Regions from separate parts of the Methylobacterium nodulans ORS 2060 genome, predicted to be linked through region 3. Evidence: riboswitches for the same ligand, from Rfam matches in the RefSeq annotation. Region 3 holds a riboswitch; each other region holds the start of a gene.
The links. A riboswitch is a leader RNA that binds a small molecule or an ion and turns the genes downstream of it on or off. The one in region 3 is predicted to bind cobalamin.
Positions count from the first base shown of each region.

Region 1: it holds a riboswitch for cobalamin, as region 3 does, so the genes downstream of both, MNOD_RS10350 (CbtB domain-containing protein) here and MNOD_RS06375 (class I SAM-dependent methyltransferase) in region 3, are expected to answer to the same signal.
Region 2: it holds a riboswitch for cobalamin, as region 3 does, so the genes downstream of both, MNOD_RS14855 (TonB-dependent siderophore receptor) here and MNOD_RS06375 (class I SAM-dependent methyltransferase) in region 3, are expected to answer to the same signal.

Region 1 covers NC_011894.1:2,251,819-2,261,218, reverse strand. Annotated here, with positions in the region: gene MNOD_RS10375 (nitrite reductase) at 1-1,068, opposite strand, end outside; gene cobN (cobaltochelatase subunit CobN) at 1,065-4,376, opposite strand; gene cobW (cobalamin biosynthesis protein CobW) at 4,458-5,492, opposite strand; gene MNOD_RS10360 (DUF1636 family protein) at 5,489-5,845, opposite strand; gene MNOD_RS10355 (CbtA family protein) at 5,857-6,588, opposite strand; gene MNOD_RS10350 (CbtB domain-containing protein) at 6,671-6,847, opposite strand; cobalamin riboswitch at 6,879-7,077, opposite strand; gene cobU (bifunctional adenosylcobinamide kinase/adenosylcobinamide-phosphate guanylyltransferase) at 7,157-7,690, shown strand; gene cobO (cob(I)yrinic acid a,c-diamide adenosyltransferase) at 7,693-8,301, shown strand; gene MNOD_RS10335 (outer membrane protein) at 8,462-9,316, opposite strand.
Region 2 covers NC_011894.1:3,232,929-3,242,328, reverse strand. Annotated here, with positions in the region: gene MNOD_RS14855 (TonB-dependent siderophore receptor) at 1-2,014, opposite strand, end outside; cobalamin riboswitch at 2,143-2,350, opposite strand; gene MNOD_RS41510 (FkbM family methyltransferase) at 3,095-4,240, opposite strand; gene MNOD_RS14845 (hypothetical protein) at 4,168-5,178, opposite strand; gene MNOD_RS14840 (hypothetical protein) at 5,684-8,812, shown strand; gene MNOD_RS14835 (hypothetical protein) at 8,812-9,400, shown strand, end outside.
Region 3 covers NC_011894.1:1,390,905-1,400,304, forward strand. Annotated here, with positions in the region: gene MNOD_RS06345 (aldo/keto reductase) at 1-754, opposite strand, end outside; gene MNOD_RS06350 (MFS transporter) at 1,067-2,191, shown strand; gene MNOD_RS06355 (PRC-barrel domain-containing protein) at 2,264-2,701, shown strand; gene MNOD_RS06360 (hypothetical protein) at 2,707-3,639, shown strand; partial or broken gene MNOD_RS06365 (GTP-binding protein) at 4,086-4,313, shown strand; gene MNOD_RS06370 (DUF1826 domain-containing protein) at 4,600-5,241, shown strand; cobalamin riboswitch at 5,386-5,598, shown strand; gene MNOD_RS06375 (class I SAM-dependent methyltransferase) at 5,704-6,495, shown strand; gene MNOD_RS06380 (TonB-dependent receptor) at 6,495-8,669, shown strand; gene MNOD_RS06385 (ABC transporter substrate-binding protein) at 8,671-9,400, shown strand, end outside.

The DNA.
Region 1 (9,400 bases), 860 kb from region 3:
TGCCGCGTCCCACAGCCGCGCGGCGCCGGCTTCATCCGCCGCGACCATCATCACCCCGCGCCAGGGCGTCAGCCGGAGGAGGCCATCGCCGTTCCGCGCGCCGGCCTCGGCCAGACGGACGAGCCGGGCGGCGTCGCAGCGGCCGAAGGGGAGTTCGGCGACGAGCGCGACCCGGCCGTCGCCGAGCGGTCGCAGGCCCGGAGCGGGCGGCTGCGCGGCCGCGGGGGGTGACCCGCCCGAATCGAGATCCGCGGCGGCAAGGAGTCCGCACCGCGCCGCCGGGTCGAGTTCCCGGACACGGCGTGCGCCGGTCCGGGCGAAGCCCGTCAGGATTGCGGTGACGGCGGGCTCGACCCGCTCGGCCGCGACCGGCTCCGCCCAGACCGGCCCTTCCGCCCCGGCCACCGCCAGGGCGAACATCTCTGAACCCGCCGCGGGGAACCCCTCTCCCGTGCGGGAGAGGGGCAGGGGTGAGGGTCCGGGTGGTTCAGCAGGAAGACTGAACCGTCCCGCTGCCAGCACAACGCTTAGTGATTCATGGCGGAAGGGTCCGGGACCCTCACCCCTACCCCTCTCCCGCACGGGAGAGGGGATCCCGCGCATCCCGCCGATCCGCCGGATCCAGATATCAGCCTCGACCGGCCCGAGCCCGCACGCATCACCCTCCACGGCCACCAGCGTCTTCGCCGGCAGCCCCGCCACCGCCCGGCCGGCCGCCTCCACCGCCTCGATCAGCCACGCCAGCCCGGGATCGAGGCCCGCCAGTGGCGAACTCAGCGTCAGCCGCTGCGGGCCGCCATCGCCGCGCCGGTCGCCGAGCCCCGCCGCAGCAATCCGGGTGGCGAGCGCCTCATGTGTCTCCGGCCGCACGCCGCGCACCTGCAGGTTGCCCCGCGCCGTCACATCGATGAGCCCGTTGCCGTTCTCCCGCGCCCCCTCCGCCACCGCGCGGGCCTGCGCGGCAGTGAGCAGGCCGGCCGGCGGGTGGACGCGCACCAGCAGCCCGTCGCCGGTCGGCATCGGCCGGGCGACACCGGGGCACCATCCGCGGCGGGGAGCCGGGGTCATTCCGCCGCCTCCCGGGCCTGCGCGGCCATCGCGTCGAGCGCCGCCAGCGAGTTGCGCCGGCTGCGCCACAGCCCGCGGCGGCGCAACTCTGCGAATCGGTCGAGGATCGCCCGCGCCACCGCCGGATTCGTCGCCTCGATACGCTCCAGCACCGCGAGGTCGCCCACATAGGCATCGTACAGCCGGTCGAGGTCGGCGTCGCTCACGGCCTCCGTGGTCGCGGCAAGCACGAAGACCGCGTCGAGCCCCTGCGCGAGTTCCTGCGCCCCGCGCCAGCCATGGCCGAGCTGCGCCGCGATCCAGCGCGGATGCGCGAGGCGTCCGCGCACCAGCCGCGCCACATCCTCCTCCGCCCTGCGGGCCCGGGGCGCTTCGGGCCGGCTGACGTCGAGGCTGTAGAGCGCGGGCGCGGCACCCGCCAGCGCTGCCGCCGCCGCGAAGCCGCCGAGCGCATCGGCCGCCGCATCCCCGTCGAGGAGATCCCGCTCGGCGACGTCGAAGGCATGCACGAAGGCATCCGCCCCCGCGACCCGCTCGGCGAAATCCGCCTCCTCGCTGGTCGCTGCTGTGGTGGCGGCGAGATAGGCCCGGGCGAGCTCGGCCCGCTCCTGCCACGCGCCGTCGAGGGCGAGTTCCGCCGCGCCGGCGCCGTAGCGGCCGGGTGCGGCACCGAATACGCGCGCCACCGTCTCACCCCGCCGCCGGGCGGCTGCGAGCGGGTTGTCCGCATCCTCCTCCTCGCGCGCCGCCACCGCGCGGGCGGCCCGGTCGAGGAGCGCCAGCGCCTCCGGGAAGGTATCGCGAAAAGCCCCCGACACCCGCACCGTCACGTCGATGCGCGGCCAGTCGAGGAGGGCAAGCGGCAAGATCTCGAACCCGGTCACCCGCGTGGTGGCGTGGTCCCAGGTCGGGCGCACGCCCATCAGGGCGAGCGCATGCGCCAGATCCTCGCCCCCCGTGCGCAGGGTCGGCGAGGCCCAGAGATCCATGACGATCCGGCGCGGATGCTCGCCCTCGTCCTGGAGGTAGCGGCGCACCACCTCGGCAGCGGCCTTCTCTCCGAGAAGCGTTGCGGCGCGGGTCGGCAGCGCCCGCGGATCGAGGGTGGTGAGGTTGCGCCCCGTCGGCAGCACGTCCCGCCGCCCGCGCGAGGGCGAGCCGGCCGGGCCGGGCACCACGAAGCGCCCGTCGAGGGCCGCAAGCAGACCTGCCCGCTCACCCGCCGCCGAGGCCTCGTCGCCGGCCGTCTCCCGCCCGAACACGTGCAGCCCCTCGCGGATCACCACCTCGGCGAGATCGCACAGATGCGCGTCGAGGGCGGTGAGGGCCTCCTCCATGGGCGTCGCCCGGTCGATGCCGGCCGCCCCGAGCAGACCCGCCTGCTCCGCCTGGTCGAGGATGCCACGCGCGATGAGCCCGGCCCGCCGGGGATCGAGCACGCTCGCCGCCGCGTATTCCTCCACCCGTTCGCGCAAGGCACCCACTTCCGGATCGAGCCCGGCGGCGCCGGTCTCCGGCGTGCGGTGCCCCACCGTGACGGCGCCGAGCCGCCGCTTGGCCGGCGCCGCCTCGCCCGGATCATCGACGATGAAGGGGTAGATCACCGGCAGCGCCCCGATCGCCAGCGAGGGCCAGCACAGGGCCGAGGGCGCGACGGCCTTGCCGGGCAGCCACTCGGTGGTGCCGTGGGTGCCGAGATGGATCAGCGCATCGAACCCCTCGCGCAGGGCGAGATAGAAGGCGAGGTAGGCATGCGAGGGCACCGCATCGGGGTCGTGGTAGCCCGCCTTGCGTGCCTCGCTTATGTCCGCGCGCCCGCGGTCGGGCTGCAGCGCGACCAGCACCTGTCCGGCCCGCACCGCGCGGAAGCGAAAGGCGCCATCGCGCAGCAGCGGATCCGCCGCCGGCTCGCCCCAGGCCGCGTTGAGCGCCGCGCGGGCCTCCGGCGGCAATCGCCGGAACCAGGTCCGATACGCTTCGAGCGGCACCGCGAAGCCCGGCTCGTCCTCGGTGAGCGCGCGCATCAGCGCCTCGGGCGCCGGAATGCCCTCGACCGAAAATCCCTCAGTCGCCAGGAGATCGAGGATCGCGACCGCGCTTGCGGGCGTGTCGAGCCCCACCGCGAAGCCCGCCCGCCCGCCGCGGGCCGGATAGTCGGACAGGACGAGCGCCAGGCGCCGCTCGGTGCGGGGCGTCCGGGCGAGCCGGACCCAGGCGGCGGCGCGGGCGGCGAGCGCGGCGCATCCGGCGACATCCGGCACGGCCCGGCGCTCCGCGTAACCCTCGATTGCGGCGACCTCCTCCTTGAACGAGATCGGGAAGCCCGAGAGCCGCCCGTCGAATTCCGGCAGCGCCACCTGCATGGCGAGATCGGCGGCGCCGAGGCCCCGCCCGGACGCCGCCCAGGCCGCCTGCGGCGCCCCAACCGTGAAGGCCTGGATCACCGGGCAGCCCGCCGCATCGAGCACGAAGCCGGCATCCTCCCGCGCCGAGAAGGCCGTCGCCGCCACGATCACGTCCGGCGGATGCGCCGCGATCGCCGCGCGCACGGCCGCGACGGCCTCCGGCTCCTTGAGGCTCGACACCGCGACGATCACCGGAGCGAGGCCCCGCTCGGTCAGCGCCGCCGCGAGCATGGCCGCGGGGGCGGTGTCCCCGCCGAGGATCGCCGACCGGTAGACGAGGATCAGGGCCCTGCCGCCGAGGCTATGCTTCGGAAGCGGCGCCGGCACCCGTGAGAGATCCGCCACGCCGCAGCCCGGGCACCACACGAATCCGCGCGGCAGGGGAAGCGGCGGCTCGGCCTCGACCCGGTGGCCGAGTTCGCCCGCGATCCGCACGAGCAGCCAGCGCAGGTTGTCGACGCCGCCCGCTTGAAAATAGCCGTCGAGGCGCTCGCGTAAGTTCGCCGACACCGTCCCGAAGGCGTCGAGCCGCGGGTCCGGCCGGTCGTCCCCGGGCAGGATGGCGAGCGGGATCGCCTGCCTTCGGCAGGTCTCCGCCAGCCGCTCGATGCCGTAGCGCCAGTAATCGAGCCCGCCGAGGCAGCGCACCAGCACGAACCGCGCCCGCGCGATCACTTGGCTTACATAGAGATCCACCGACAGCGGATGGCGCAGGCGCGCGAGCTTGGCGAGGCGCAGGCTCGGCATCGGCATCAGCCGGCTCGCCTCCGCCTGGGCCGCGGCGAGGCCCACCAGATCCGAATCGGTGAAGGACAGGGCCACGACATCGCCGGGCGCCTGGCCCAGATCCACCGCCGCCTCGCCCTCGTCGAGGGACACCGTATCGACGCGCAGGAGATGCATCAGGCGCCACCCTGTCCCAAGGCCCGGGGCGCCGCCCCGGGACCCCGCCAGAGGGCTCCCGCCCTCCGGACACCCGTGATCCTAGCCCTGCAGGGCTGCCGTGACCGCATCCCGGTCGAAGCCCGACAGGCCGATCACCATCAGCCGCCCGTCGCGCGGCTCGCCCGCATGCCAGGGCCGGTCGTAGTGATGCGCGATGCGCCGGCCAACCCCCTGCATCACCAGCCGCATCGGTTTCCCGGCCACGGCGCAGAAGCCCTTGATGCGCAGCACGCCCGGCACCTCCGCGGCCCGGGCCACCCGGGCCGCGAGGTCGTCCGGCGAGCCCGCCGCCCCGACCGGGATCGCCACGCTCTCGAAATCGTCATGGTCGTGGTCCTCCTCGGTCTCGTGATGCGAGGGCCGGGAGGCGAGATCGCTCTCCGCTTCGGCCTCGAGGCCGAGCAGCACCCGCGGGTCGATCGCGCCATGCGCCGTCTCGACGAGCTTCACCGCCCGCGGCAACTGCGCCTCGATCTCCGCCCGCACCCGCGCCCGGCTCTCCGGGTCGAGAAGGTCGCCCTTGTTCACCACGACGAGGTCGGCGCAGAGGAGCTGGTCCTCGAACACCTCCTCCAGCGGGTTGTCGTGATCGACGGATCGGTCGGCGGCGCGCTGCGCGGCCAGCGCCTCCGGATCCTCCGCGAAGGCGCCTGACGCCACCGCCGGCCCGTCCACCACCGCGACCACGCCGTCCACCGTCACCCGCGAGCGGATCGCCGGCCAGTTGAAGGCCTGGACCAGGGGCTTCGGCAGGGCGAGGCCCGAGGTCTCGATCAGGATGTGCTCCGGGGGTTCCGGCCGGTCGAGGAGCCGGTTCAGGGCCGGCACGAAGTCGTCCGCCACCGTGCAGCAGATGCAGCCGTTCGGCAGTTCCACCACCGCATCCTCGTCGCAGCCCGGCACGCCGCAGGAGGCGAGCAGGGAGCCGTCGAAGCCGACATCCCCGAACTCGTTGACGATGATCGCGAGGCGCCGCCCGTCATTGTGCTCCACCACGTGGCGCACCAGCGTGGTCTTGCCCGCCCCGAGGAAGCCGGTGACGATCGTACAGGGAATCTTCTGAAGCAGATTCATGCGGAAAACGGGGGGATGCGGGCGATGACGCCCTTGCGAAAGGCTTCCGGCCGCTCGCGCCAGGGCACGAGACCATCCGGCGCGGCAGTGTAGCGCGACAGCCCGTCGCGCAGGATGGCGGGGGCGCTCGCCGGGTCGAGGTCGCCATAGACGTAGGTCCAGCGGCCAGGCGAGGAGACCGCCACCGTGCAGGGCCGCTTGCAGACCGACAGGCACTCCACCGGCTCGACCCGCACGCCCTCCCCGGCCAGGGTTTCGGCAAGCGTAGCGTGCAGGCGGGCGCCGGCCCGTGGCCCGTCGGGCGGATCGGATTCCGCCCGACAGGTGGTGCAGACATAGAGGGTGACGGCCATGCGCCCGGTCCTCACGCCGCAGGCTTGCGGGCGACCGCATCCCAGGCCCAGCCGAAGGCGAGGCCCAGCACCGCCCAGAAGGCGAAGGCGACAGCGATCGAGCGGGCCGCGAACTGCGCCGCGACTGCGGCCGGCAGCGCGCTGCTCTCGGCCACGTGCGGCGCCCCCCAGACATGCGGGGCCACGATCAGCGCGAGCCCGGTCGCCACCGCCAGTGCGCCGCCCCGGATCGCGACGAGATAGAGGCCCGCCGCCGTGGCCAGCGCGGTGGCGATCCACCAGGTCTGCCGGAGCGCCAGCGCCTCCCCGCCCATCCCGGGCAGTTCCGGCGGCAGGCCGATTGCCGGCGCGAGGCTCGCGGCGAGGAAGCCGCCGATGGCGAAGCGCAGGGCCTCCCCGCGCGTCACCGGGCGGCCCGTCGCCAGCAGCACCGCCCCGAGGAGCAGCGCATAGCCGACCCCGCTCACCAGCGTGGCGAGCGCCGTGAAGGCGAGCCGCGGCAGACCGGGCGCCGGCTGCCACTCCTCGGTCTCCGCGCCGGCCCCGTGGCCGGCCCCGTGCTCCGACCCCGCATGGGCGAGCACGATCAGCGACGAGGCCTGCACGGGCTCCAGGCTCGCATGGGTCTCGTACTTCTCCGCTTCCAGGATCAGCGGCGAGGTCAGGGCGAATTGCAGCCCGGACGCCACGCAGGCGGCCAGGAATCCCGCGACGAGGGCCGCGGAGAGCAGTCGGATCGTCATGGCGGCAAATCCCGCATGGGCGAACGCCCGCGCGGCGCCGAAGCACCGGGCGGGGCGAGCACCGATGTGAGCGAGCGGTCGCTCAGTGGCAGGGGAAGTTATGCGCGTGGCGCCAGTCGTGCGCGGCATTGTGCAGCGCGGCCGCCGGCGAGAAGCCCGACATGAAGAGCAGGCCGAGCCCGAGGATGGCGGCGACGAGCACCGCATTCAGCCGTTCGCCGGCGAGCACGGGAGAAAGGGTACGAGTGACAGCGACCATGACGAACTCCTGCCGCCCCGCCGGCGGCGTCGAGAGGAAGCGGGTGACGGCAGGTCTCCTGGCTCGCGGCATTGCGAGAGGTGCCCGCCGCCTTCCCGGATCGCTCCAGTGGCCGATGGCGGGCCCGCGCCGCTCACAGTTGCGGGGGCAGCCGCGGCTTTCGGGGATCAGCCCCGTCCCGCGTTCCCTTTTCACCTCGTTGCCGAGGCACCGTCGCGGGAGACCGTAGCGGGTCGGGCCCGGGCTTGCAATCCGCGCGAGGGCGGCCGAAGGGGAGCACGGCTTGGATTTATGGAGGAGGGGCTTTTTGTGGCGGGTGAGGCGACGAGGGGGCCGCGGCTGACCCTGGTTCTCGGTGGCGCCCGCTCGGGCAAGAGCGCCTATGCGGAAAGCCTTGTCCAGGCGGAGCCGGCGCCCTGGATCTACGTCGCGACCGCGCAAGGCTACGACGATGAGATGCGGGCCCGCATCGCCGATCACCGGGCCCGCCGGCCCGCCGGCTGGGAGACGCGCGACGCCCCGCGCGACCTCGTCGGGGTGCTCGGTGCGACACCGCCCGGACGGCCTGTCCTCGTCGACTGCCTGACCCTGTGGCTCAGCAACGCCCTGCTGGACGAGGCCGATCTCGCCGCCAAGACCGGGGCTCTCGTCGCGGCCTGCACGCGCCATCCCGGGCCTCTGGTCCTGGTCTCGAACGAGGTCGGCTTCGGCATCGTGCCAGACAACGCGCTCGCCCGGCGCTTCCGCGACGAGGCCGGGCGCCTGCATCAACGGCTCGCCGCCATCGCCGACCGGGTCGTCCTGGTGGTGGCGGGCCTGCCGCTCGTGGTTAAGGGAGAATGAGGATGGACAGCGACGACGAGGCCGCCCGACACCGCGCCAAGATGATCAAGCGCAAGGCGGTTCAGGACGCGGAGGTGGCGGGCAAGACCATCGAGAAGGGCCTGCTCATCGTCCATACCGGGCCGGGCAAGGGGAAGTCCACGGCGGCCTTCGGGCTGATGCTGCGGGCGCTCGGCCGCGGCTGGCGCGTCGGCGTGGTGCAGTTCATCAAGGGCGCCTGGGAGACCGGCGAGCGCCTCGCCCTCGACCGGTTCGGCGATCAGGTGGCGTGGCACACGATGGGCGAGGGCTTCACCTGGGAGACCCAGGACCGGGCGCGGGACGTGGCGGCCGCCGAGGCCGCCTGGGCCCAGGCCCAGCGACTGATGCAGGACGGCAGCATCCGCCTGCTCATCCTCGACGAGCTCAACATCGCGCTTCGCTACGAGTACCTGCCCCTCGACGAGGTGGTGGCGGTGCTGCGCGAGCGGCGGCCCGACCTCCACGTGGTCGTCACGGGCCGCAATGCCAAGCCCGATCTCGTCGCGGCCGCCGATCTCGTAACCGAGATGGGCCAGGTCAAGCACCACTTCGCCGCGGGGGTGAAGGCGCAGGAGGGGATCGAGTTCTGATCCCCTCCCGGTGACGGCTCATACCACCGGTCATTTTCTTGTGACCGGTGGTTCCGTTCTCGAATTTTCGCCAAGCCGCAGGCTTGGTGTCGACAATTCGAGATGGCTCAACGGCCCGCTGCGTCAGCATCTGCTGCGTCAGCAGCCCGGGCCGTTGGTATCAAAGTCCGCTGAACTTGTAGTTGAACCCGGCCCGCACCAGGTTGCCCTCGGTGCGGAAGCGCGACGTGAAGGAGCCGGGCGAACCGGCGAGGCCGGTGTTGTTGATCAGCACGTTGCGGCTGCCGAGGTCGTAGTGGAGGTACTCGGCCTTGATCGTCACGGCGGCCGACTGGACGCCGATGAGGCTCAGGACGTTGAGCCTCGCGAGGAAGCTGTCGTCGGGGATCGCGTACTCGATGCCGCCGCCATAGGCGAAGCCGGTCCTGAAGTCGGTGATCTGGCCCGTATAGGCGACCACGCCGCCGGGGTTGAAGAAGGTGGCGCCGGTCGTCACGTCGCCATACGCAAGACCACCGAGGCCGTAGACGAAGAAGCGGTCGAAAGCATAGCCGGCGCGCCCGACCAGCGTGCCGAGCCAGCCAAGGCCCTGCCGGTAGGCGCTCCCGAAGACCGGAACCGTCGGGCTCAGATAGCCCCGGTTCTTCTCCAGGTCGGTCCAGGCCCAGTCGGCCTGGACGCCGACGACGACGCCGCTGCCCGGCGTGAACTGGTAGTTGTAGCCGAAGCCGCCGCCGATATTGGCGAAGCCGTCGACCTCGGTGAAGATCCTCGGCGCCCGGACGAGGCCCGCGACGGCGGCCGCATTGACCGCCGTGTTGCCGACCGTGGTGATGCGCGTGCGATCGGTGAAGACGTAGTCGGTATGGAGGCCCGCATAGAAGCCCGTCCAGGTGAAGACCGGGACCGGCGTGAAGACCGGCGGCGGCGGCTCGCGGCGGGGCAGATCGGCCGCGCTAGCCGCGCCGGCGAGGAGCGCCGTGGCGGCGCCGGTCAGGAGAACAGTCTTGAACATCGGCGCACGTCCGGGTTGATTGCACGGATAAGTGCGACATTAGCGCGAAGCGTGGCCGTCACCTATGGCCGGCGGGCCACACTC
Region 2 (9,400 bases), 1.8 Mb from region 3:
CGGCCGCGTCCCCCGCCCGCGCGCCGACCCCGCGCAGGCCGGCGCCGACCCCGAGCCCCTTCCAAGGCCCCTCCTGCACCTCGTAGACCGCGAGCAGGCTGCCGCTGTGCCGCGGCACGTTGATGAGGGCTGCGCCCACCGGCAGCACGTTGTCCTTCGTCACCACCGCGTCGGCGTAGACGTAGCCCGCCAGGATCTTCAGCTCCGGCGAGAGCTGGCCGGCCGCGGTCAGCTCGAAGCCCTGACTGCGCACCGCACCCGCCGCGAGCGAGAAGCCGCTGTTGGCGGGATCGGGGGTGAGCACGTTCTCGCGCTCGACCCGGAACGCCGCGCTTGTGAGGTTCAGGGCTCCGCCGAAGAGGTCGAGCTTCGCGCCCACCTCGTAGCCGAGGCCGGTCTCGGGCTCGAACGGGCCGGAGCGCGCGGCCGCCGCCGCATCGACCCCGATATTCGGCCGGAAGCTCGTGCCGACATTGGCGTAGAGGGCGAGGTCCGGCAGCGGCTGGTAGACGAGGCCCGCCCGCGGCGTCGCGGCGACCCGCGACTGCTCGGTCAGGCCGCGCGGGACGCGCTCCAGGAAGGACTGTTCGAAGAAGTCGAACCTCACGCCGAGGAGCGCCTTCCACTCAGGGCTCAGCACGATCTGGTCCTGCGCGTAGAGTGCGGTGTTGGTCACCCGCTCCAGGGTGTTGCGCGGGATCGTCAGCGGCGGCCGCGCCTGGCCGTAGACGGGCGCATAGATGTCGAGGGCGTAGGGGCTCTGGCGGAAGTTCGAGCGGGGAGACACGGTGCGGCTGTCGGTGCTCTCGCGCTCGAAGCCGAGGAGCAGGGTGTGGCCGATCCCGCCGGTGTCGAAGCGCCCGACGAGTTCGGCCTGGCCGATCGCCACGTCCCAGCGGTAGTCGCGGAAGTTGCGGTCGCGGGAGACCGTGCGGTTATCGGCCGCGATGGCGCGGACCTCGGCGGCCTCGCCCACCAGCGAGCCGGTGTTGAGGTAGGTGGCGAGCCGCATCTGCCAGTCGGCGTCGAAGCGGTGGTCGACGCGCACCTGCATCGCGTCGGAGGACTGGTTCACGCTCTGGCCCGGCTCGCCGAGGAAGCGGGAGATCGGCAGGAAGCCGAGCTGCCGGTTGATCGCGATCACGCCGCGGTCGAAGACGACGCGGTTGCGCAGGAACTCGGTCTCGACCGTGATCCTGGTATCGGGCGTGACCTGCCAGCTCAGCACCGGGGCGACGAGGAGCCGGTCGCCGTCGACGAAATCACGAAAGCTGTTCTGGCGCCCGGCCGCGAGGTTGAGGCGATAGAGGAGCGTCCCCTCCTCGTTGAGCGCGCCGCCCGCATCGAGGGTGCCGCGGACCTGCTCGAAGGAGCCCCACAGGCCGCCCATCTCGACGAAGCGCTCGGCCGTCGGCTGCTTGGTGATGATGTTGACGAGCCCGCCCGGGTCGCTGCGGCCGAACAGGCCGCCGCCCGGCCCCTTGAGCACCTCGATCCGCTCGACGTTCTGGGTGTCGGGCGGGGGCGGATAGCCGCGGTTGAGCGGGAAGCCGTTCTTGTAGATCTCCGAGGTGGCCACCCCGCGCACCGCGTAGCTGAACAGGGTCAGGCCGCCGAAATTGTTCTGCTGCGCCACGCCCGGCGTGTAGTTGAAGACGCGGTCGACGCGGGTGGCGGCGAGATCCGTGATGACCTCGCGCGGGGCGACGGTGACGACCTGCGGCACGTCGCGCTGCGACGTGTCGGTCTTGGTGCTGCTCACCGCCCGATCGGCGCGGAAACCGGGTGTCGGGCCGATCAGGCTGATCGCGCCCGAGGCCGCTGTCGGGGCGCCGGGCCCGCGCCCCTCCACCACCACCTCCTCCAGGGCGATGGTCGATTCCTCCGCGAACGCATCCGACCCGGGCGCGCCGACGGCCACGGCCGCCGCGAGCACCCAGTGCGGCCTGCGCCGGAGGCGCACCGACGATCGTCTCGTGCGCTCCCCGAAGCAGGGAGAGGGCTGTTGGATCATGGCCGGGCTCAGACGAAAACTCACTGGTGCGCTCAAGGTTGTCGAGCGTTCGCCCAGGGATTGCCTGCGCGGATGGGCCTTGGGAGTGCCGCACCGCTCATGCGCTCCACCGGGACACCCCGCCCGAGAGTCGTGACCATGCCAAGGCAGGTCTCCTGGCTCGCGGGTCGCCGCTTCTGCCTGGCCTTCCCAGTGCTACGCACCAGTGACCGTGTTCGGCAGAGCTCGCCGCTTACAGTTGCGGGGGCAGCTTCGGCTTCGCTCCTTGAGAGCCCACCGAATTCCCTCTTATCCCGCAGGCACGAACCCACGGGAACCTTGGCAACGAGACCTTTGCCGCGACGAGGCGGCGGGTCAACACGCTGCGGCATGTAATGTAATATTGTTACGACTTATGTGACCCGGAGAGCACAGCCTTCCCGGCAGGGATGCCGCGAGCGGGGGCCGCAGGACCGGGCGCCCGCTCCGCGGCAGCCGCAAAGGCGCTTACGCAGATGTGTCTGTGCCGATACAGTCCGCCGCCGGCGCCCAAGGTTTCTGTGGGGAAGGCGTGAGGATTGTCCGATCGGCCCGGCTCTGGCTCAAGGACGGAACCTCGGACAAGCTCTACGAGGTCGATCTGGTCGAGAACGACGCGCTTGCGATCGCACGCTCGTCTATGGCACGGCCGGCCTTGCGACGATGGAACTTGGTGCAAGGGGACCCATTGGCACGGCCGCCGGCAATAAGTGGAAGACCGGCTACCTGGTCAGTGCCGGCATCGAGCATGCCCTCACCGACAATCTGTCGCTCAAAGGTGAATACAATTATGTGTGACTTACTCAGGACTTCAAGATCGGCAATGACAAGATAGAACTGACCGACCACATCGTGAAGGCCGGCATCAACTATCACTTCTGAGATCAGATCGGCGGGCCATGGCAGGAATCCAGCGGGATCTACTGAGGATCAATGCCGCCAATCCTGTCATGGCTGATCTCTACCTCGGCAATGGTCCACCCTGAAGCAGGTCTTGATCCAACGGAGGACGGATCCGATGGGAGTGAACCGCGCCGGGTTTCTCGCGGCTCGCCTGTCGCCTCAGGCGAACTGGTCCGGTCCGAACACCCGCCGGTGCGGGGGAAGTTCCCAGACGGTCTCGATGAAGGCGAGTTTCGCGGCCCTCTCCGGGTCGAGCGCCGCGGTCCGCGCGGCGTCGCAGGTGAACCAGGCGTCCACCTCGACGACGTCGCCGTCGAAATGGTCGACCGGGGTGATCCTGCGCAGGGCCAGCCCGAAGGGCTGCAGCAGCCGCACGAGGTCGTGCAGGAGCTTCTGGCCCTCGTAGATTGGGTAGAGGTGCGCCTTAAGCTTCACGCCCAGGCAGTGGGACAGCGTGTCGCCGAAGCCCTCCAGCACCTCGTACTCGAAGCCCTGCACGCCGATCTTGATCACCTCCGGCAGGGGCGCCTCGCCGCAGCGCACGAGGGTGTCGTAGCGCACGCAGTCGACATCGACCGTGTGGGTGACCCGGAAAGCGGGCTCGATCGAGTACCGCCGCAGCAATTCGCTGTTCGGGGCGAGCAGCGAGGTGCAGTCGAGGCTCTTGGCGACGTTAAGGGTGCGCCGCTCGGCCCGGTTGCTCAGCGCCCGCTCGAGAACGATCCCGCCCGGGCGCTGCGCGATGCGCTCGCGGATGGCGGCCGCCTCTGGGGGGTTGGGCTCGAACACCACCGGCCGGACGCTCTCGAGGTAGGGCTGCCACTCTGGCCCGATGCCGCCGAGCCCGCCGATGTCGACGAAGACGACGGGCGGGAATCTCGGCTTGAGCGCAACCTCCGGCGGGAGGCTGGGGAACGACCGGGTGATCTTCCCCATCCAGAGGTCGGCGACGGCGCCGATGTCGATGACGACGGCACCGCTCTTCTTCAGCTTGTGGGCGTAGATCTTGCCGAGCATCCCGGCCGCGACCAGGAACAGCTGCCCGCGGCGATCGGCCGGGCGGTCGAGTTCCTCGCACAGCTCACGGAAGCGGTGCGGCCAGTGCGCGCCCTCGACCGCCTTGGCGCCGAGCGTCTCCTGGTGGATCTGCTCGCCGGGTACCTTGTGGTGCTCGACCTCGCCGATCCCGTAGGTGCGCCGGAGCGCCTCAGGCAGGTCGTCATGACAGCTGATCAAGCCGACCCGCTTGCGGCCGCGCAGCAGCCGCGCCAGGGTGCCGCTGAGCAGCAGGTCGTAGTGCAGCACAGCGCTGTGTGCATCGAGGTTCTGGCGGCCCAGGCCGGGTCGCGGTCGGCGAGCATCAGGACCTTGCGCATCGTGTTGACCACCCAGGCGATGCCGCGCCGGGATCCGAGCCCGTACTCGTGGTCGACCAACTCCGCCCAGATGCCGCCCAGGGAGTCCGCCGCCGGGATCGCCTCGTTGAAGGCCTCGATCGCCCGGGTGAACTCCGGATCGTCGAGGACCGACTCGTCCTTGAACCAGATGTCGACGAACTCGCGGCGGTTGGCGCGGTAGTAGTCGCAGTGCGCGGCCTCGTCATCGGCGTCGATGATCGTGCAGGATCCCTCACCGTCGCCGAGGCGCAGGAACAGGTACGGCGACCCGATGTCGAGGGCTCTGACGATCTCCCTCTCGAGGTCGGCGAGGCTGGCGCGGGCGAACCGCTCCTTGACCTCATCGAGCATCCGCCTGGCCTGGTTGTAGTCGAAGCGTGAGAAGAGATCGACGAACTGACGATGGATCGCCGCCTCCCGGGCGAGTTCCGGGAACCGGGACTCGACCTCCGCGATCAGGCTCAGCGCCCGCTCTGCATTGCCGATCCGGACGTGCTGGGCGGCCGTGAACAGCACCATCTCGCCGGGGAGAGCCCCGTCGCGGTGGGCCGCGTCGAGGTAGGGGACGGCGCTGCGGGGGTCGCCGCAGTGGATGCAGACGTTGTTGGCGAGATGCCTCAGGCACGGGCCCCAGAACTCCGGGAACGACATGAACCGCGTCGACACCCGCAAAAGCGCCTGCAAGTCGTTGCCGCGGTGGATGAAGTAAGTGATGCGCAGGGGCACGATCCGGAAGTCTTCCTCGGCAGCGCGAGACAAGATGTAGCTGTAGAGGTTCTCCTGATCCGCATGATTTCCCGACTGAAGAATGCGGGCCCATTCCACGATCGTTTCGTCAGAAATCATCGTCCTCTCTCTTTCGTTGCCCGGTAACGGCTGCTTGCGGGCAAAGACGATCCATAACCGCAGAAGGCGTGCTGCGATTTTCATTACATGAATTTCCTTGACTAGACTTAAATTCCTTGATTAGACTTCCGCCGAGGGCCGGGCGGGCGCTGTATCGTTGCCTACGCGGGTATTTTTCTCATGCGCTCTGCTCCCCCCAGCCGGCCGCCTGGGTCATTCAACCGGTGCTAGTACTCCAGTTTATTCGAGCAACGTCGATTACGCAACGGCATTCGGGCCACGGCGACACCCCCTTGCGCGCAAGCTCGGATCGGCTTGCCAGGCGCGTTCGATTGCGCGACATACCTTGCGCGCTAGACCGCACCGTACCTCACCAGAACCCGTCGATCTTGTCGCCCGGGTCGTGGACCTGATCGGCGCTCAAGCGGCCGCAAAAAGCGCTTACGCAGATGTATCTGTGCCGATACAGTCCGCCGCCGGCGCCCAAGGTTTCTGTGGGGAAGGCATGAGGATTGTCCGATCGGTTCGGCTCTGGCTCAAGGACGGAACCTCGGACAAGCTCTACGAGGTCGATCTGGTCGAGAACGACGCTCTTGCCTCCGACCACCGTTTCCTCGTCAACGTGCGGTATGGCCGCCGCGGCGCGCTCCTGCGGGAGGGATCGAAGACGCCGGCCCCCATCACGCGCGAGGCGGCCGACAGGCTGTTCGACAGCATCGTGGTGTCCAAGCTCAACGGCGGCTACCGCCGGGTGGATCAGCCGGCGGCGGGGCTCGACGCCGAGCCCCGGGGCGCTCCGGGCGATGCGGCGGCGCTCGGCGGCCGCGGGCATGTGCTCATGGCGCGGCTCGAAGCCTGCCTGCGCAGCCCCTGGCCCGCGAAGGAACTCGACCGGCTGGTCTGGCGCATCGGCGAGCTGCGCCTGGCGGCGGCGGGGCCGGCGCTGATCGCGCTCGCGGGGCGGCAGGGCCCGGCGCGGGCGAGCTACTCCCTGGTCTGGGCGCTCGCCCGCGCCGCCGGCGGCGGCGCGGCGCCCACCCTGGAGGCGATCGCCGCGGGCGCCACCGAGACGATTGTGCGCGACCTCGCCCGCTTCGCCCTCGTCTCCCCGCTCGCGGGCGACGCGCGACGGCCCGACGGCGGCGGCGATCTGCCGGAGCCGGTCGCCCGCGCGGCGCAGGCACGCAACCCCGACGCCCTCCTCGGCGCGCTGACGGACCTCGCCGGACGCGAGCCCGTGCGGGTCGGAAATACCCTGGTGGTGCTCGGCCGCATGGCGCAGGGCGATCCGGCGCTTCACGCCGCGCTTGCCGCGACGCTGCTCCGGCTGCCGGCCCGGCCCCCCTACCTCATCGGGCTGCGGCGCCTGTTCAAGCACGCCGAGATGGCGGACGACGCGGTTTTGTTCGCGGTGACCGCCCACCGGTTCGAGACCGCGCAGCCGATGTATTCCGCACGCCGCTCGGGAAGCGGGCGGCCCTACGTGCCCGAGCTGAGGATGGCGGTGCCGATCGCCGAGGTCCACGGCGCGCCGGACGCTCGCGTCGGCCTGTCGGAGGCGACGCTCTTCTACTTCAAGCGCCGCATCTGGCGCGCGCTGCGCAAGCGCGCCGAGGTCGCCGATCCGGCCTTCGCCGAACTCGCGGCGGCCTTTCTCCTGTCGCTTCGCCCGCAGGACATGGCACGGCCGACCACCCGCACCTCCTGGCGGCGGGAAGAGAACGGGCGCTGGAGCCGCGAGGACCGGGTCTCGGGCCCGCTCGCCCGGAACTGGACGGCAAGCCAGCTCCTTTGCCGCAACGATCCGGCCATCCGGCTGCGCTACGGCAGCCTCACGGCGCAGGAAGCACCGGCGCGCGGCGAGGCCCCCGGCACCCGCCCGGAAGCCTTCCCGTCCCTGTGGGACGCGCGGCCGGACCTCGCCCTCGACCTCGCCGCCGACAGCGCCTGCGAGCCGGTCTCGCGTTTCGGCGTGCGGCTGCTGAAGGCCGCGCCCGATTTCCTGCGCGCCGCGCCGCCCGCTGCGCTCGCCCGCCTCCTGCGCGCTACTGACATTGCGGCGCAGGGGATCGGCTTCGCGGAGGCGCGCGACCGGCTCGCCGCGGGCGACGCCGACCCGGCGCTGCTTGCCGCCCTGCTTGCGGCCGAGGCGCCCGAGGCAAGGCGCCTCGCCGCCACCCGCATCGATGGTTTTTCGACGCTGCCGTGGTCCGATCCCGATCTCGCGCTCGGGGCGCTCCTCTGCCCGCATGAGGATCTCGCCGAGCCGGTCCTGCGCTGGGCACGCGAGCGGCGCGTCGCGGGTGCCGCGGGGCAGGCGCTGGCCGGCCGGCTCGTCGCATGGCTCCTGGAGCGGCCGTCAGCGCCGGACGAGGGCACGGAGGCGCTGCTTCGCCTCGTTCGCGCGCGGATGGCGGCCCTGTGGTCGACGGACCGCATGCCCCTCATGCCGGAGGCCATCGAGCAGCTGATGGCGCATCCGGCGCCGGCGGTGGTCGCGGCCGGGGTGGATGGCCTCGCGCTGTCCGGCGCCGACGCGGGCGCGATCCCGAACGCGACCTGGGAGCGGCTGCTCGGCTCGCCGTCGGTGGACGTGCAGAGCGCAGCGCTCGGCCTGTTCGGCCGGCTCGACGACGCGGCGCTCGCCGGCCACGCACCGCTGATCGTCGCCTTCGCCACCGCCCCCTCGCCCGGTCTTCGCCGCGCTGCCCGGCCGCTCGTGGCCCGCCTCGCCGCGCGGGACCCGGCGCTCGCCGAGCGGCTCTCGCGCGCGCTGATCGACTCGCTGTTTCGCTCAGGCCCCGACGAGACCTACCCCGTCGACACCGTCGCGCTGCTGCGTGAGGCCATGCCGGACCGCATCGCCGCGCTCGACGCCGGCATGCTGTGGCGGCTGCTGCAGGCGCGCGCCGCGGGCGCGCGGCTCCTCGGCTCGACCGAGCTGCCGAACCGGCCGTTCGGGATTTTTTCCGTGCGTCAGATCGCGCGGCTCGGCGGCCATCCCCACGCCGCCGCGCGCCACTGGGCGCTCGCGGCCTATGGCGCCGATCCCGCCCGCTTTCAGGCCGAGGCCGCCGACGCCGTGCTGCTCGTCGAGAGCGACTGGCCGGAGGTGCAGGACTTCGCCCGCGACCATTTCGACCGCTGGCCCGACGAGGCCTGGACGCCCGCGACCCTCGCCGTGGTCACCGATAGCGTGAAGCCGGAAGTGCTCGCCTTCGCCCGCCGCCTGCTGCGCAGCCGGCTCGCCCCGGCGGATGCCGCGGCCCAACTCACGCGGCTGCTCGAACATCCCTCGCAGGCGATGCATCTCATCGCCACCGAGCTTCTGACCGCAGACGCCGCCGCAAGCGAGGAGGCATTCGAGAAGCTCTTGCCGCTCGCCCGGATCGTGATGCTTCAGGTGCATAAGGGCCGCGTCGCCAAGGACCGGATGACGGCCTTCCTGCGCGGGGAGGCGCTCCGCGACGCGGGGCGCGCGGCGCGCATCGCGCCGCTCTTTACCGATTTCTCGCTCAGCGGCGTCGGGCGCGACCGGGCGGCCGCCATCCTCGCGCTGCGCGACATCGCCGAGGCGCACCCGCAGGTGGCGACGCCGCTCGTCCGCCGTCCGGTGCCGGAGAGGGCCGCCTGATGAACTTCGTCCACCGCTACTTCGGAGCGAGCTCGGCCTCCTCCGATGCGCAGGCCACCGCGCTCGGCTTCGCGCCCGACCTGCTGCGCGAGCCGACCTTCTTCGTCGGCAAGATCCGCCGGCATCTGCCGTTCCGCGAGGCGATCTCGGCGCTGCATCACGTCGTTGTCTCTGACCTGCGCTTCAAGCCGAAGGACCGCACCGCCTATTTCGCCTGGCTGAAGGAGCATGAGCAGCAGCTTCTCGCCGAGGCGCTGGCCGACCGCGACACTGGGCTCGCGAGGATCGAGGCCCTGCGCGCCGAGCTCGGCGAAATCAGCCGGCGCTCCGGCGAGATCATGGGCCCGTTCTACAAGGCCCGGCAGCGTTACTTCGACTGGCTCTACCAGGCGAACCGGGACGCCTGGTTCGTGCTCGATCCCGTGATCACCGTCCATCCGGACGAGGTGTTCTTCGAGTGCTTCAGCCTCGACGAGTCGAGCTACGGGCGGCTGTCCTGCGATCACGACGTGTTCGAGCGGATCGAGGACATGGCCTGCGGCACGACCAATATCGACTACAGCCATGCGCTCTACGACGAGTTCCAGA
Region 3 (9,400 bases):
CCTTGATCTCGCGGGCGATGGCGAGGCTCTCGGGCCGCCACTCGGTCTGCATCATGCGGGTGTCGCCGCGGCCCGCCCGGGTGCCCGCCGGAGGCGGGGCGCCCGGATCGTACTTCGCGGTGAGCACGCCGCGGGCGAGGGGCGAGTAGGGCACGACGCCGAGGCCGAAATGGGTGCAGGCCGGCAGGTGCTCGACCTCGGGCATGCGGTTGAGCGCGTTGTAGTAGGGCTGGCTCGCCGCCGGCCGGTCGAGGCCGAGCCCGTCGCAGATCCGGCAGATCTCGGCGACCCGCCACGCCCGGTGGTTCGAAACCGCGAAATAGCGGATCTTGCCGGCCCGGATCAGGTCGCCCATCGCCCGCACGGTCTCCTCAAGGGGCGTGTCGTGGTCCTCCTTGTGGAGGTAGTAGAGGTCGATGCGGTCGGTGCCCAGGCGCCGCAGGCTCGCCTCGCAGGCGCGGATCAGGTGGGCGCGCGAGAGGCCGCGGTCGTTGGGTCCCGGCCCCATGGGATTGGCCACCTTGGTGGCGAGAACCCAGGCGTCGCGCTCGCGGGCGATGGCGCGGCCCACCACCTCCTCGGAGCGCCCGTCGTTGTAGACGTCGGCCGTGTCGATGAAATTGAGGCCCTTCTCGCGGGCATCCGCGATGATGCGGGCGGCTTCCGCCTCCTCGGTCTGGCCGCCGAACATCATGGTGCCGAGACAGAGGGGAGAGACCTTGAGACCGGACCGACCGAGCGTGCGGTACTCCATCGCGTCGCTGTCCTCCGATGATGGCGGATCCATGGCCGGCGGGCGCCGCGGCGCGGGCAGGCCGCCGCACTGTGGAAGCCGGGGTTTTCCTCTCATTCACCCTGTTCGGCAATCCCCCGTTAAGCACGCGGCCGCACAGATTCCCCCATGTTCCTCGCCGCCATCACCCTCGCCTTCGGCGCCGCCGGCGCCCTCGTCCTCGGCCTGCGGGCCGCGGTCTCGTCCGAAGCCCCCGGGGAGGGCCCGCACGCGCCGGGCCTTCTCTGATCCGTCGGCGCCCGGAGGGCGCCGCCCCCCGGCTCCGGCGCCGCGATGCTGACGCGGTTCCTCCTCGTCGCGGCGGCGCTCTATGCGGGGTACGGCGTCACGTCGCCGTTCCTGCCCTCGATCCTGGCCGAGCGCTCGCTCGGGCCGGACCAGATCGGCCTCGTGCTCGCCGCCGGGCAGGGCATCCGCCTGGCGGCCGGGCCGCTCGCGGGGCGCCTCGCCGACCGGCTCGACGCCGCGCGCGGCGTGCTGGCGGCCTGCGCCCTCGTCTCCGCCCTCACGGCGCTCGCCTACCTCGCCGGGCACGGCTTCGCGGCGCTCCTCCTCGTCGGGGTGGCGCATGCGGCGGCCACGGCGCCGCTCGCGCCGCTCACCGACGCCCTGGCGCTCCCGGCCTCCGCCGCCGGCCGCTTCCGCTACGGCGTCGTGCGCGGGGCCGGCTCGGCGGCCTTCATCGGCGGCACGCTGCTCGCGGGCGCGGTGATCGCCGGCTTCGGGCGGCCGGCGCTCCTCGTCTGCGGCGCGGCCTTCTTCGGGCTGATGGCGGCGGGCGCCCTGCTCCTCCCGGGAAAGGCCGCGCGGCCGGAGCCCGCCCGGCCGGGGCTGCTCCTGCGCTCTCCCGCCTTCCGGCGCCTCGTCCTCGTCGCCGCCCTGGTGATCGGCAGCCACGCGATGCACGACGCCTTCGCGGTGATCCGCTGGCAGGCGGCCGGGATCAGCCCCGGCACCATCAGCCTGCTCTGGGCGGAATCCGTGGCCGCCGAGGTGCTGGTCTTCACCCTCGCCGGACCTCCGCTCCTCAACCGGCTCGGCCCCTCCCGGGCGCTGATGCTCGCCGGCAGCGCCGCCTCCCTGCGCTGGGCCGTGGCGGCCGGGACGGCGGCGCTGCCGGCGCTCGTGGCGATCCAGGCCCTGCACGGGCTCACCTTCGCGCTCCTCCACCTCGCCTGCATGCGGGTGATCCTCGCCACGGTGCCGCCGGCCCTCGCGGCGACCGCCCAGACCCTCTACGGCACGCTCGGGCTGGGGCTTGCGACCACCCTGACGACGCTCGCCGCCGGCCCGCTCTACGGCTGGGCGGGCCCGTCTGCCTTCTGGGCGATGGCGGTCCTCGCGGCCGCCGCGGTGCCGCTCGCCCGGAGCCTGCCGGCGACGCCGGACGGGTCTTGACCCGGGCGGCTCGGGGGCGGACCGGAACCCGGCCCACGGGGGTCCGGTTCCCCCGGAAGATGGGAGACCGCCATGCCGACCGAACTGCCGAACGAACGCACCATCCGCGCCCCGGGTTCGATGGAACTCGACCCGACTGCCGAGGGCGTCGCCCTCGACGAGACGCGCCGGCTCATCGCCTCCAACAAGGTCGAGGGCACGGCCGTCTACAACCGAAAGGGCGAGAGCCTCGGTACGATCTACAACTTCATGGTCGATAAGGTCTCGGGTCAGGTCGCCTATGCGGTCCTGTCCTTCGGGGGCTTCCTGGGCCTCGGGGAGAGCTACCATCCAGTGCCCTGGCGGGCGCTCACCTACGACGTCGATCTCGGCGGCTACGTGATCGATATCGATGCGGACAGGCTCGCGGACGCGCCGCGGCAGGGACCGGACGAGGATCCCTTCGCGGATCCGGCCTTCGGCGGGCGGGTCGACGCGCATTGGGGCGCCCGCCGGTCCGAGGCGGCCTGACCGCCGTGGAGGCGGGAGGGCCCGAGGGCGAGGAGTCCCGCGGGGCGGGGTTCTCCATCGCGCCGGGCGGAGCCAAGCGGCCCGGCGTGCTGGTGGCCATGCCCTTCGACCGCGGGCTGATCGCGCGCTTCCGCGAGACCTTTCCGACCGCGAAGTTCCGGCGGTCGCTGCGGCGCTGGTTCGTGCCGGGCACCACGGCCGGGCGGCGGGTCGATGCCTGGATCGGCCGGGAGCTCTCGGCCTTCGATGCTCATGGCGACGACAAGGGCCGCGATGCCTATGCCTTCGAGCCGCTGACCAGCCGGTATCTCGACCCCGCGCCCGAGAGCCTGATCGTCCGCACGCCCTATTCGCGGACCGTGGTCGAGACCCTGCGGGGCCTGCCCTCGGCCCATTGGGATCCGGCGATCCGGGCCTGGCGCGTGCCCTGGCGGGCCTACGAGGCGCTCAAGGCGGTCTGGCCGGCGATCGAGGCGGCGGCCGCCCGCAACGAGCCGGAGGCGAAGCGGGCCCGCCGCGAGGCGATCCGGGACCGGGAGGCCGAGAGCGAGCGCCGCCGCCGTCGCTTCCCGGTGCCGGCCGACGACCTGCCGCCGCTCGGGGTGCCGGTCGAGACCGCCGCCTTCGGCGTCGTGGTATTCGAGGCGCTCGACACCGAGCCGGTCGGGCCGGGCGAGGTGCCGCACGCCGTCGCGCCGCTGCCTCCGGGCCGCGCCGTCGTCTGGGGCTGGTGGCGGATGCCGAGCTTCCGGGAACTTGCGGAGGTGACCCCCGCGGCGCGGCCGGACGACGTCCGCCGCGGCTGGTGGCCGCCGACCCGCGAGGGGCTGGAGACCCGCCGCCGGCGCCTGCGCGAGACCGAGCGCGCCCGGGCGACGCGGGCCCGGCGGAGCGGGCAGGAGGCGGCGGAGCAGGCCGAGGAGAGCATGGCGGAATGATCATGCCAACGGCCCAGGCTGCTGAGGCAGCGGGAGCTGACGCAGCGGGCCGTCGACCCGTCTCGACTGTCTGGTGCCAAGCCGGAGGCTTATCGAAAGCTCGAGACCGGAACCAACAGTCATGGTCAACGACTGTTGGGATGGGTTCACCACCGGCTGCGCCGAGCCTGACGGATGAACCCGGCTGACCGGGCGCTTCCTTCTGTGGCAGCCCCGATAGCCCTCGATCGAATGGTTGCTCGGCATGAGGACCGGTGTGGCTGCCGGAGCGCGTCTCGGCTGGATCGCGACGGCCCGCCGGCGACGAGCGTCTGTCGGCGGCGCGGGCCGGAGGAGTCCACCATCCCCACCCCGAATGCCCCCGGGTCTCCTGCGCACCATTGACAGGCCAGCGTGGCTACGGCTTTATGCCTCGCTCATGTAATACTATAACGTTTCATATATCGATGCCGCCCACCTCACCTCTCCTCCCCGTCAGCCTCCTGTCCGGCGTCCTCGGCGCGGGCAAGACGACGCTCCTCAACCAGGTGCTGAACGACCGTGAAGGCCGGCGCGGCGCGGTCATCGCCAACGACATGAACGAGGTGAACATCGACGCCGATCTCGTGCGCGATGGCGGCGCGAACCTCTCGCGCACCGATGAAATGCTCATCGAGATGACCAACGGCTGCATCCCCTGGAGCCGGCGCTGGGGCGACCGGCGGCAGGAACTCGTGTTCATCGGCGGCCCCGATAGGGGCGAGGCCGCGATCCGGGTGGGGTTGGACGCCAGTCTCGCCGACAGTGTCACGACTGGGCCGACGAAGGCGCAGAAGCGGCTCGACGACCTGTTCCCGGTCTGGGGGGTGTAATCCGGTGGCCTTCCAGACCTCCCTTGCCGCTCAGAGGTCCGATCACGGAGCGCGCCCGCAACGGGCGGCCGGATGCGACGGCGACACAGGCGACAGGCAGGTCGGGGACGTGGAACGGCAGGCGGCTGTGGCCGGGCTGCCAGGCCATGTCCGCGCAAGTGACGGCCCGAAGGTCCTGCGGACCATCCGAAGGCCGGGCATCAACCTCGTGCTGTGGCAGCGCCGGCTCCCCGAAGCCGTCGAGAGACGCCTCGTCACGCACCCGACGGATGCGCTGCCGCAGCTGCGGCTCGTGACGCGTCCCAGCCGCGTTGCCGCCGATCTCGCTGGCTGCATGGATCGGCTCGCCGTGGTCGATGCGGACACCGCGAAGTGGCTCGTCGCCGACATCACCGGCCTCGCCGCGACCTTGGCCAATCTCTGTGGCGCTGCCCGCGTCGCGATTCGTCTGGAGGTCGTCGAGGGAGACGCCTGCCGGTTCTTCCACACCGACACCATCGCTCTGCGCCTCGCGACCACCTATCGGGGCCGCGGCACGCAATGGCTCTCCCAGGATGATGCCGCCTGCTTCGGGAGAAGCGCATCGGTTCCGGACGCCGCCATTCGCGAGGTGGACACCGGCGTGGTCGCGGTCTTCAAGGGGGCACGGACGGTCGCATCGTCCGCCGGCCCTCTGGTGCACAGGTCGCCGCCTCGCCGCATCGGCGATGACGTCAGGCTGTTCCTCGCGATCGATCCGGCTCCATCCTGAACGGGCTGCAACCAGCCCCTGCGGGCTGTGAGATCAAGGCGGCGGCCGTTCCACGTGACGAGGCCGAAGCCGGCGCGATCGCTTCGAAGCGTTAAGTCAGCGTGGGGCGTGTTTCCGGCAGTTGACAACCCTTGTGCCGATCGGTTCTTGAGCCATGGTCAAGGTTCTCTCCGTCCCATGACGGAGAGCGAAGAGGGAATCCGGTGCGGCGCCCCTGCGTCAAGGCCGGAGCTGTCCCCGCAACTGTAAGCGACGAGTCATCCCTCGCTCCGCGTCACTGGTGAGGTGTCACCGGGAAGACCAGAGGGATGGCAGCGACCCGCGAGCCAGGAGACCTGCCTTGACCGTGACATGTCTCGTGGGCGGGGAGTCCTGACGGGTCGCATGCGCGCGAGCAGCCTGAGCGCTGCGGCAGCTGCCTGCGTCCGCGATCGGTCTCCCCTGAGGTTCGGGGAAGGACCGATGGAACAGTCTCGATCGTCAACGGCACCCAACGAGGTCGCCGACATCCCGCAACGCACGGATCCGCCCGGGATCGATCCGCTCGAACTCTACGCGGGCGGGATCGACAGCTCGGATTATGTCGCGCGGATCATTCCGCTTCTGCGGGCAGCGGTGCCGCAGGTTGGCGATCTCCTCGATGTCGGCGCTGGCGGCGGCCAGCTCGGACACGCCCTCCGCGACCGGGCGGCAGCCTGGACGGTGATCGAGCCGGCGCCTGCCATGCAGCGCCGGTTGCGGGCGCTGGCTCCGCCGCCACAGCTCCATCCGCTCGGCTGGCGGGAGGCCGACCTGCCGGATGGCTGTGCCGACACGGTGCTGGCCGCCAACATGCCCGCGCCCCTGACCGATGCGGCGGCATTCCTCATCCGGTGCCGGCGATGGGCCCGGCGCACCATCGTCTGGCTGGTTCCCGCCCAGCAGGGTCCCCGCGGCCTCTGCCTTGCCGGCTGCCTGCCGCGCGAATGGCACGGCGAGGACGAAACGCCGGGCGTCGACATCGTGCTCCGACGCCTGCCGCCCGGCGAGCGGCCTGCCATCGCAACGCGCGTCGACTGGACCTTCAGCGCGATCGTTCCCGACTTTGCGCCGATGGCAGCCTACCTCGCCGAACGTCTCGGCTGGGCCCCTGGCGATCCCCGGCGCCCTGCGCTCCGCCGGCACCTCAAGGCCCAGGCCATCGCTGTCCCCGGCGGCCATCGCCTCTCCGTTCCCCGTACCTCGGCCATCCTCGTCTGGAGAAAAGACTCGTGATGCCCCGTCGCCTGCGGCCCCTCGCGCTCGCGCTCCTTGGCGGGAGTGCTCTGTCGACCGTTGCGGCGGGCCAGGAGCGCGCTGAGATCGCCCTCGACCAGATCGTCGTGACCGCCACCGGCCGTCCGGAACCGCGTTCTGAGATCGCCGGAACGGTCCAGGTCATCGACCGGACGATGATCGAGACCTCGACCGCGAAGTCGGTCACCGACCTCCTGGCCGAGAACGCGGTCGGCTTCTTCTCGGAATGGACTCCGGGCCAGACCTCGATCAACATCCGCGGCGGCGCCACCGATGGACAGGGCAAGGACTTCAAGAGCCAGGTCCTCGTCCTGATGAACGGGCGGCGCGCCGGCACCGCCAATCTCTCCAAGCTGTCGATCGCCGACATCGAGCGGATCGAGATCGTGCGCGGGCCGTCGTCGGTTATCTACGGCAGCCAGAACATCGGCGGCGTCATCAACATCATCCTGAAGACCGGGCGCACCGCACCCGGCACCCTGGTCGAGGGCATCGGCGGCGTCTGGGGGCTCGCCCAGGGGCGTGCGCAGACCGGCGGCGTGGTGGGCCCGTTCGACTACTACCTCGGTCTCTCGGGGGCGAAGCGTGACGACTACTTCGCCGGAACGGGCGGAGGCCGCATGGCCAACACCCAGTGGAACCGCATGGGCATCACGGGCGGCCTCGGTCTGCAGATCGATCCGAACAACCGGCTTGACTTCACCCTGCGCACCGATGGCATCTACGGCGTCGGCTTCCGTGGCTCGGGCGGCAACATCTACAGCAAGGACGACCGCATCAACGGCTCGTTCGACGCAAGCTACACCGGCCGCAGCGACGACGGACGGATGAGCCTGTTCGCTCAGCTCTACAGCGTGAATGACGAAGACCGTTTCAAGTGGGCCTCGCCCATTCAGCGCGGCGGTACCGGGCTGCCGGTGCCGGGCACGAGTGCGGACTTCAACACGCGTTATCTCGATATCCTCGGCACGCGCTTCCAGCCGCGATTCAACCTGTTCACGGGCAACGACCTGCTGCTGGGCTGGGACTGGGAAACGAGCCGGCTGCGCTCCGACCGCTTCCGCGCCGGCGTGCCTGGCAACCCGCTCGCGCAGGTCTCGCCGCAGGACAACAACCAGACCGATCAGTTCCATGCCCTCTACATCGAGGACACCCAGCGCCTGTTCGACGACCGCGTGACCCTGAGGGCGGGCGTGCGCCGGACCTACGGCACGACGAGCTTCGACCCGACGCCCTACCTCACGGCGCAGGTGAACGGCACCCGCCCCTATGAGGCGACGACCTATTCCGTCGGCGCGGCCTTCAAGGCGACCGATTGGGCGGCCTTCCGGATCGGTGCATCCTCCGGTTTCCGGGCCCCCACGGCCTCGGAGCTCGCGGCGGATTTCAACACCCTCGGCGGCGGGCGCATCTTTGGCAATCCGAACATCCGCCCCGAGACGAGCGAGCAGGTCGAGATCGGCACGACGCTGACGAGCGGCGTCTCGCGCCTCGACGTGGCGCTCTTCCAGAACGTCATCTCCGACCGCATCATCACGCGCGCCCGTGGCCGCAATTCCAACACCTCGGACTACGTCAACAATCCCGGTGACGTCGTGATCCGCGGAATGGAGGTCCAGTACGAGACCGACATGGTGCGGACATTCGGCTGGGAGCCGGGCGTCTGGCGCTGGCGGGCCTATGTCAACGGCAACTACAACTTCGACATGAAGGACAAGGGCGCAGTGACGGTGGCCACCGCCAACACGCACCGGGTCGAGCGCGTCTACCTGTACCAGCTCGCGCTCGGCACGCGGTTCGGTCAGGGGGATGTGGCCTATCCGTGGACGCTCCAGATCCAGGGCGAGCTCAACGGCCCGGTCTGGTACAACACGGAGGAGAACCTGCGCGTACCGGCCGCGGAGCCCTACCGGGAGTACATCTGGCGCAAGGATCCCTTCTTCCTCGTCCACCTGCGCGGCGAGGTCGACCTGATGCCCGGCGTGAAGCTGTTCGCGCAGGTGCGCAACCTGTTCGACGTGAACTACCACCCGCTCTTCATCGCCATCGCCGGCCAGCAACCCACGCTCGCCGACCTGCGCTTCTACAACGGCAGCGGGGGCACCTCCGCGCCGGGCCGGGACGTCCAGATCGGCCTGCAGGCGCGGTTCTGAGATGCGCGCCGCTGCGATCGGAGGGCTCGCCATCCTGGCGGTCGCGGCGAGCCCCGCCCATGCCGAACCGATCAGCCTGAAGGACGCTCTCGGACGTGACGTGGTGCTGCCTGCGCCGCCCCGGCGCATCGTGACGATCTTCTCCTCGAACACCGAGCTGGTCGCGGCGCTCGGCCTGGCCGACCGGATCGTCGGCATCGACGCCTTCACGCGCTACCCGCCGGAGGCGGCCGCCAAGCCCGTCGTGGGCGGCCGCCTGGGTGTCTCAGTGGATGCGGTGGTGGCCAAGGCGCCCGACCTCGTGCTGGTGACGCCCGCGCGCCAGGCGGCCCACCAGTTGCTCGCGCCGATGGAGCGGCTCGGCGTGCCGACGCTCGTGCTGATGAGCCGCAGCATCGGCGAGGTCCTCGACAACCTCCGGCTCGTCGGCCGGGCGACGGGCGAGCCGCAGCGCGGCCGCGCTGTCGCGGAGGCCCTCGCCGCCCGGCTCGCTGCCGTCGCCGGACGCATCGCGGGCAGGCCCTGCCGGCGGCTCGTGCTCATCACGGGGCAGCTCGGCAACGGCCTCCTGCTCGCGGCCCGCGAAGGCACCTATACCGGAGACGCCCTGGTCCGGGCCGGCGGCTGCCATGCCCTCTCCGGCCGCGGCGGCCTCGCCCAGGTCTCGCCGGAGGCGGTGCTCGCGGCCGATCCGGAGGTGCTGCTCCTGGCCGGCCGGGACGAGGAGTTGC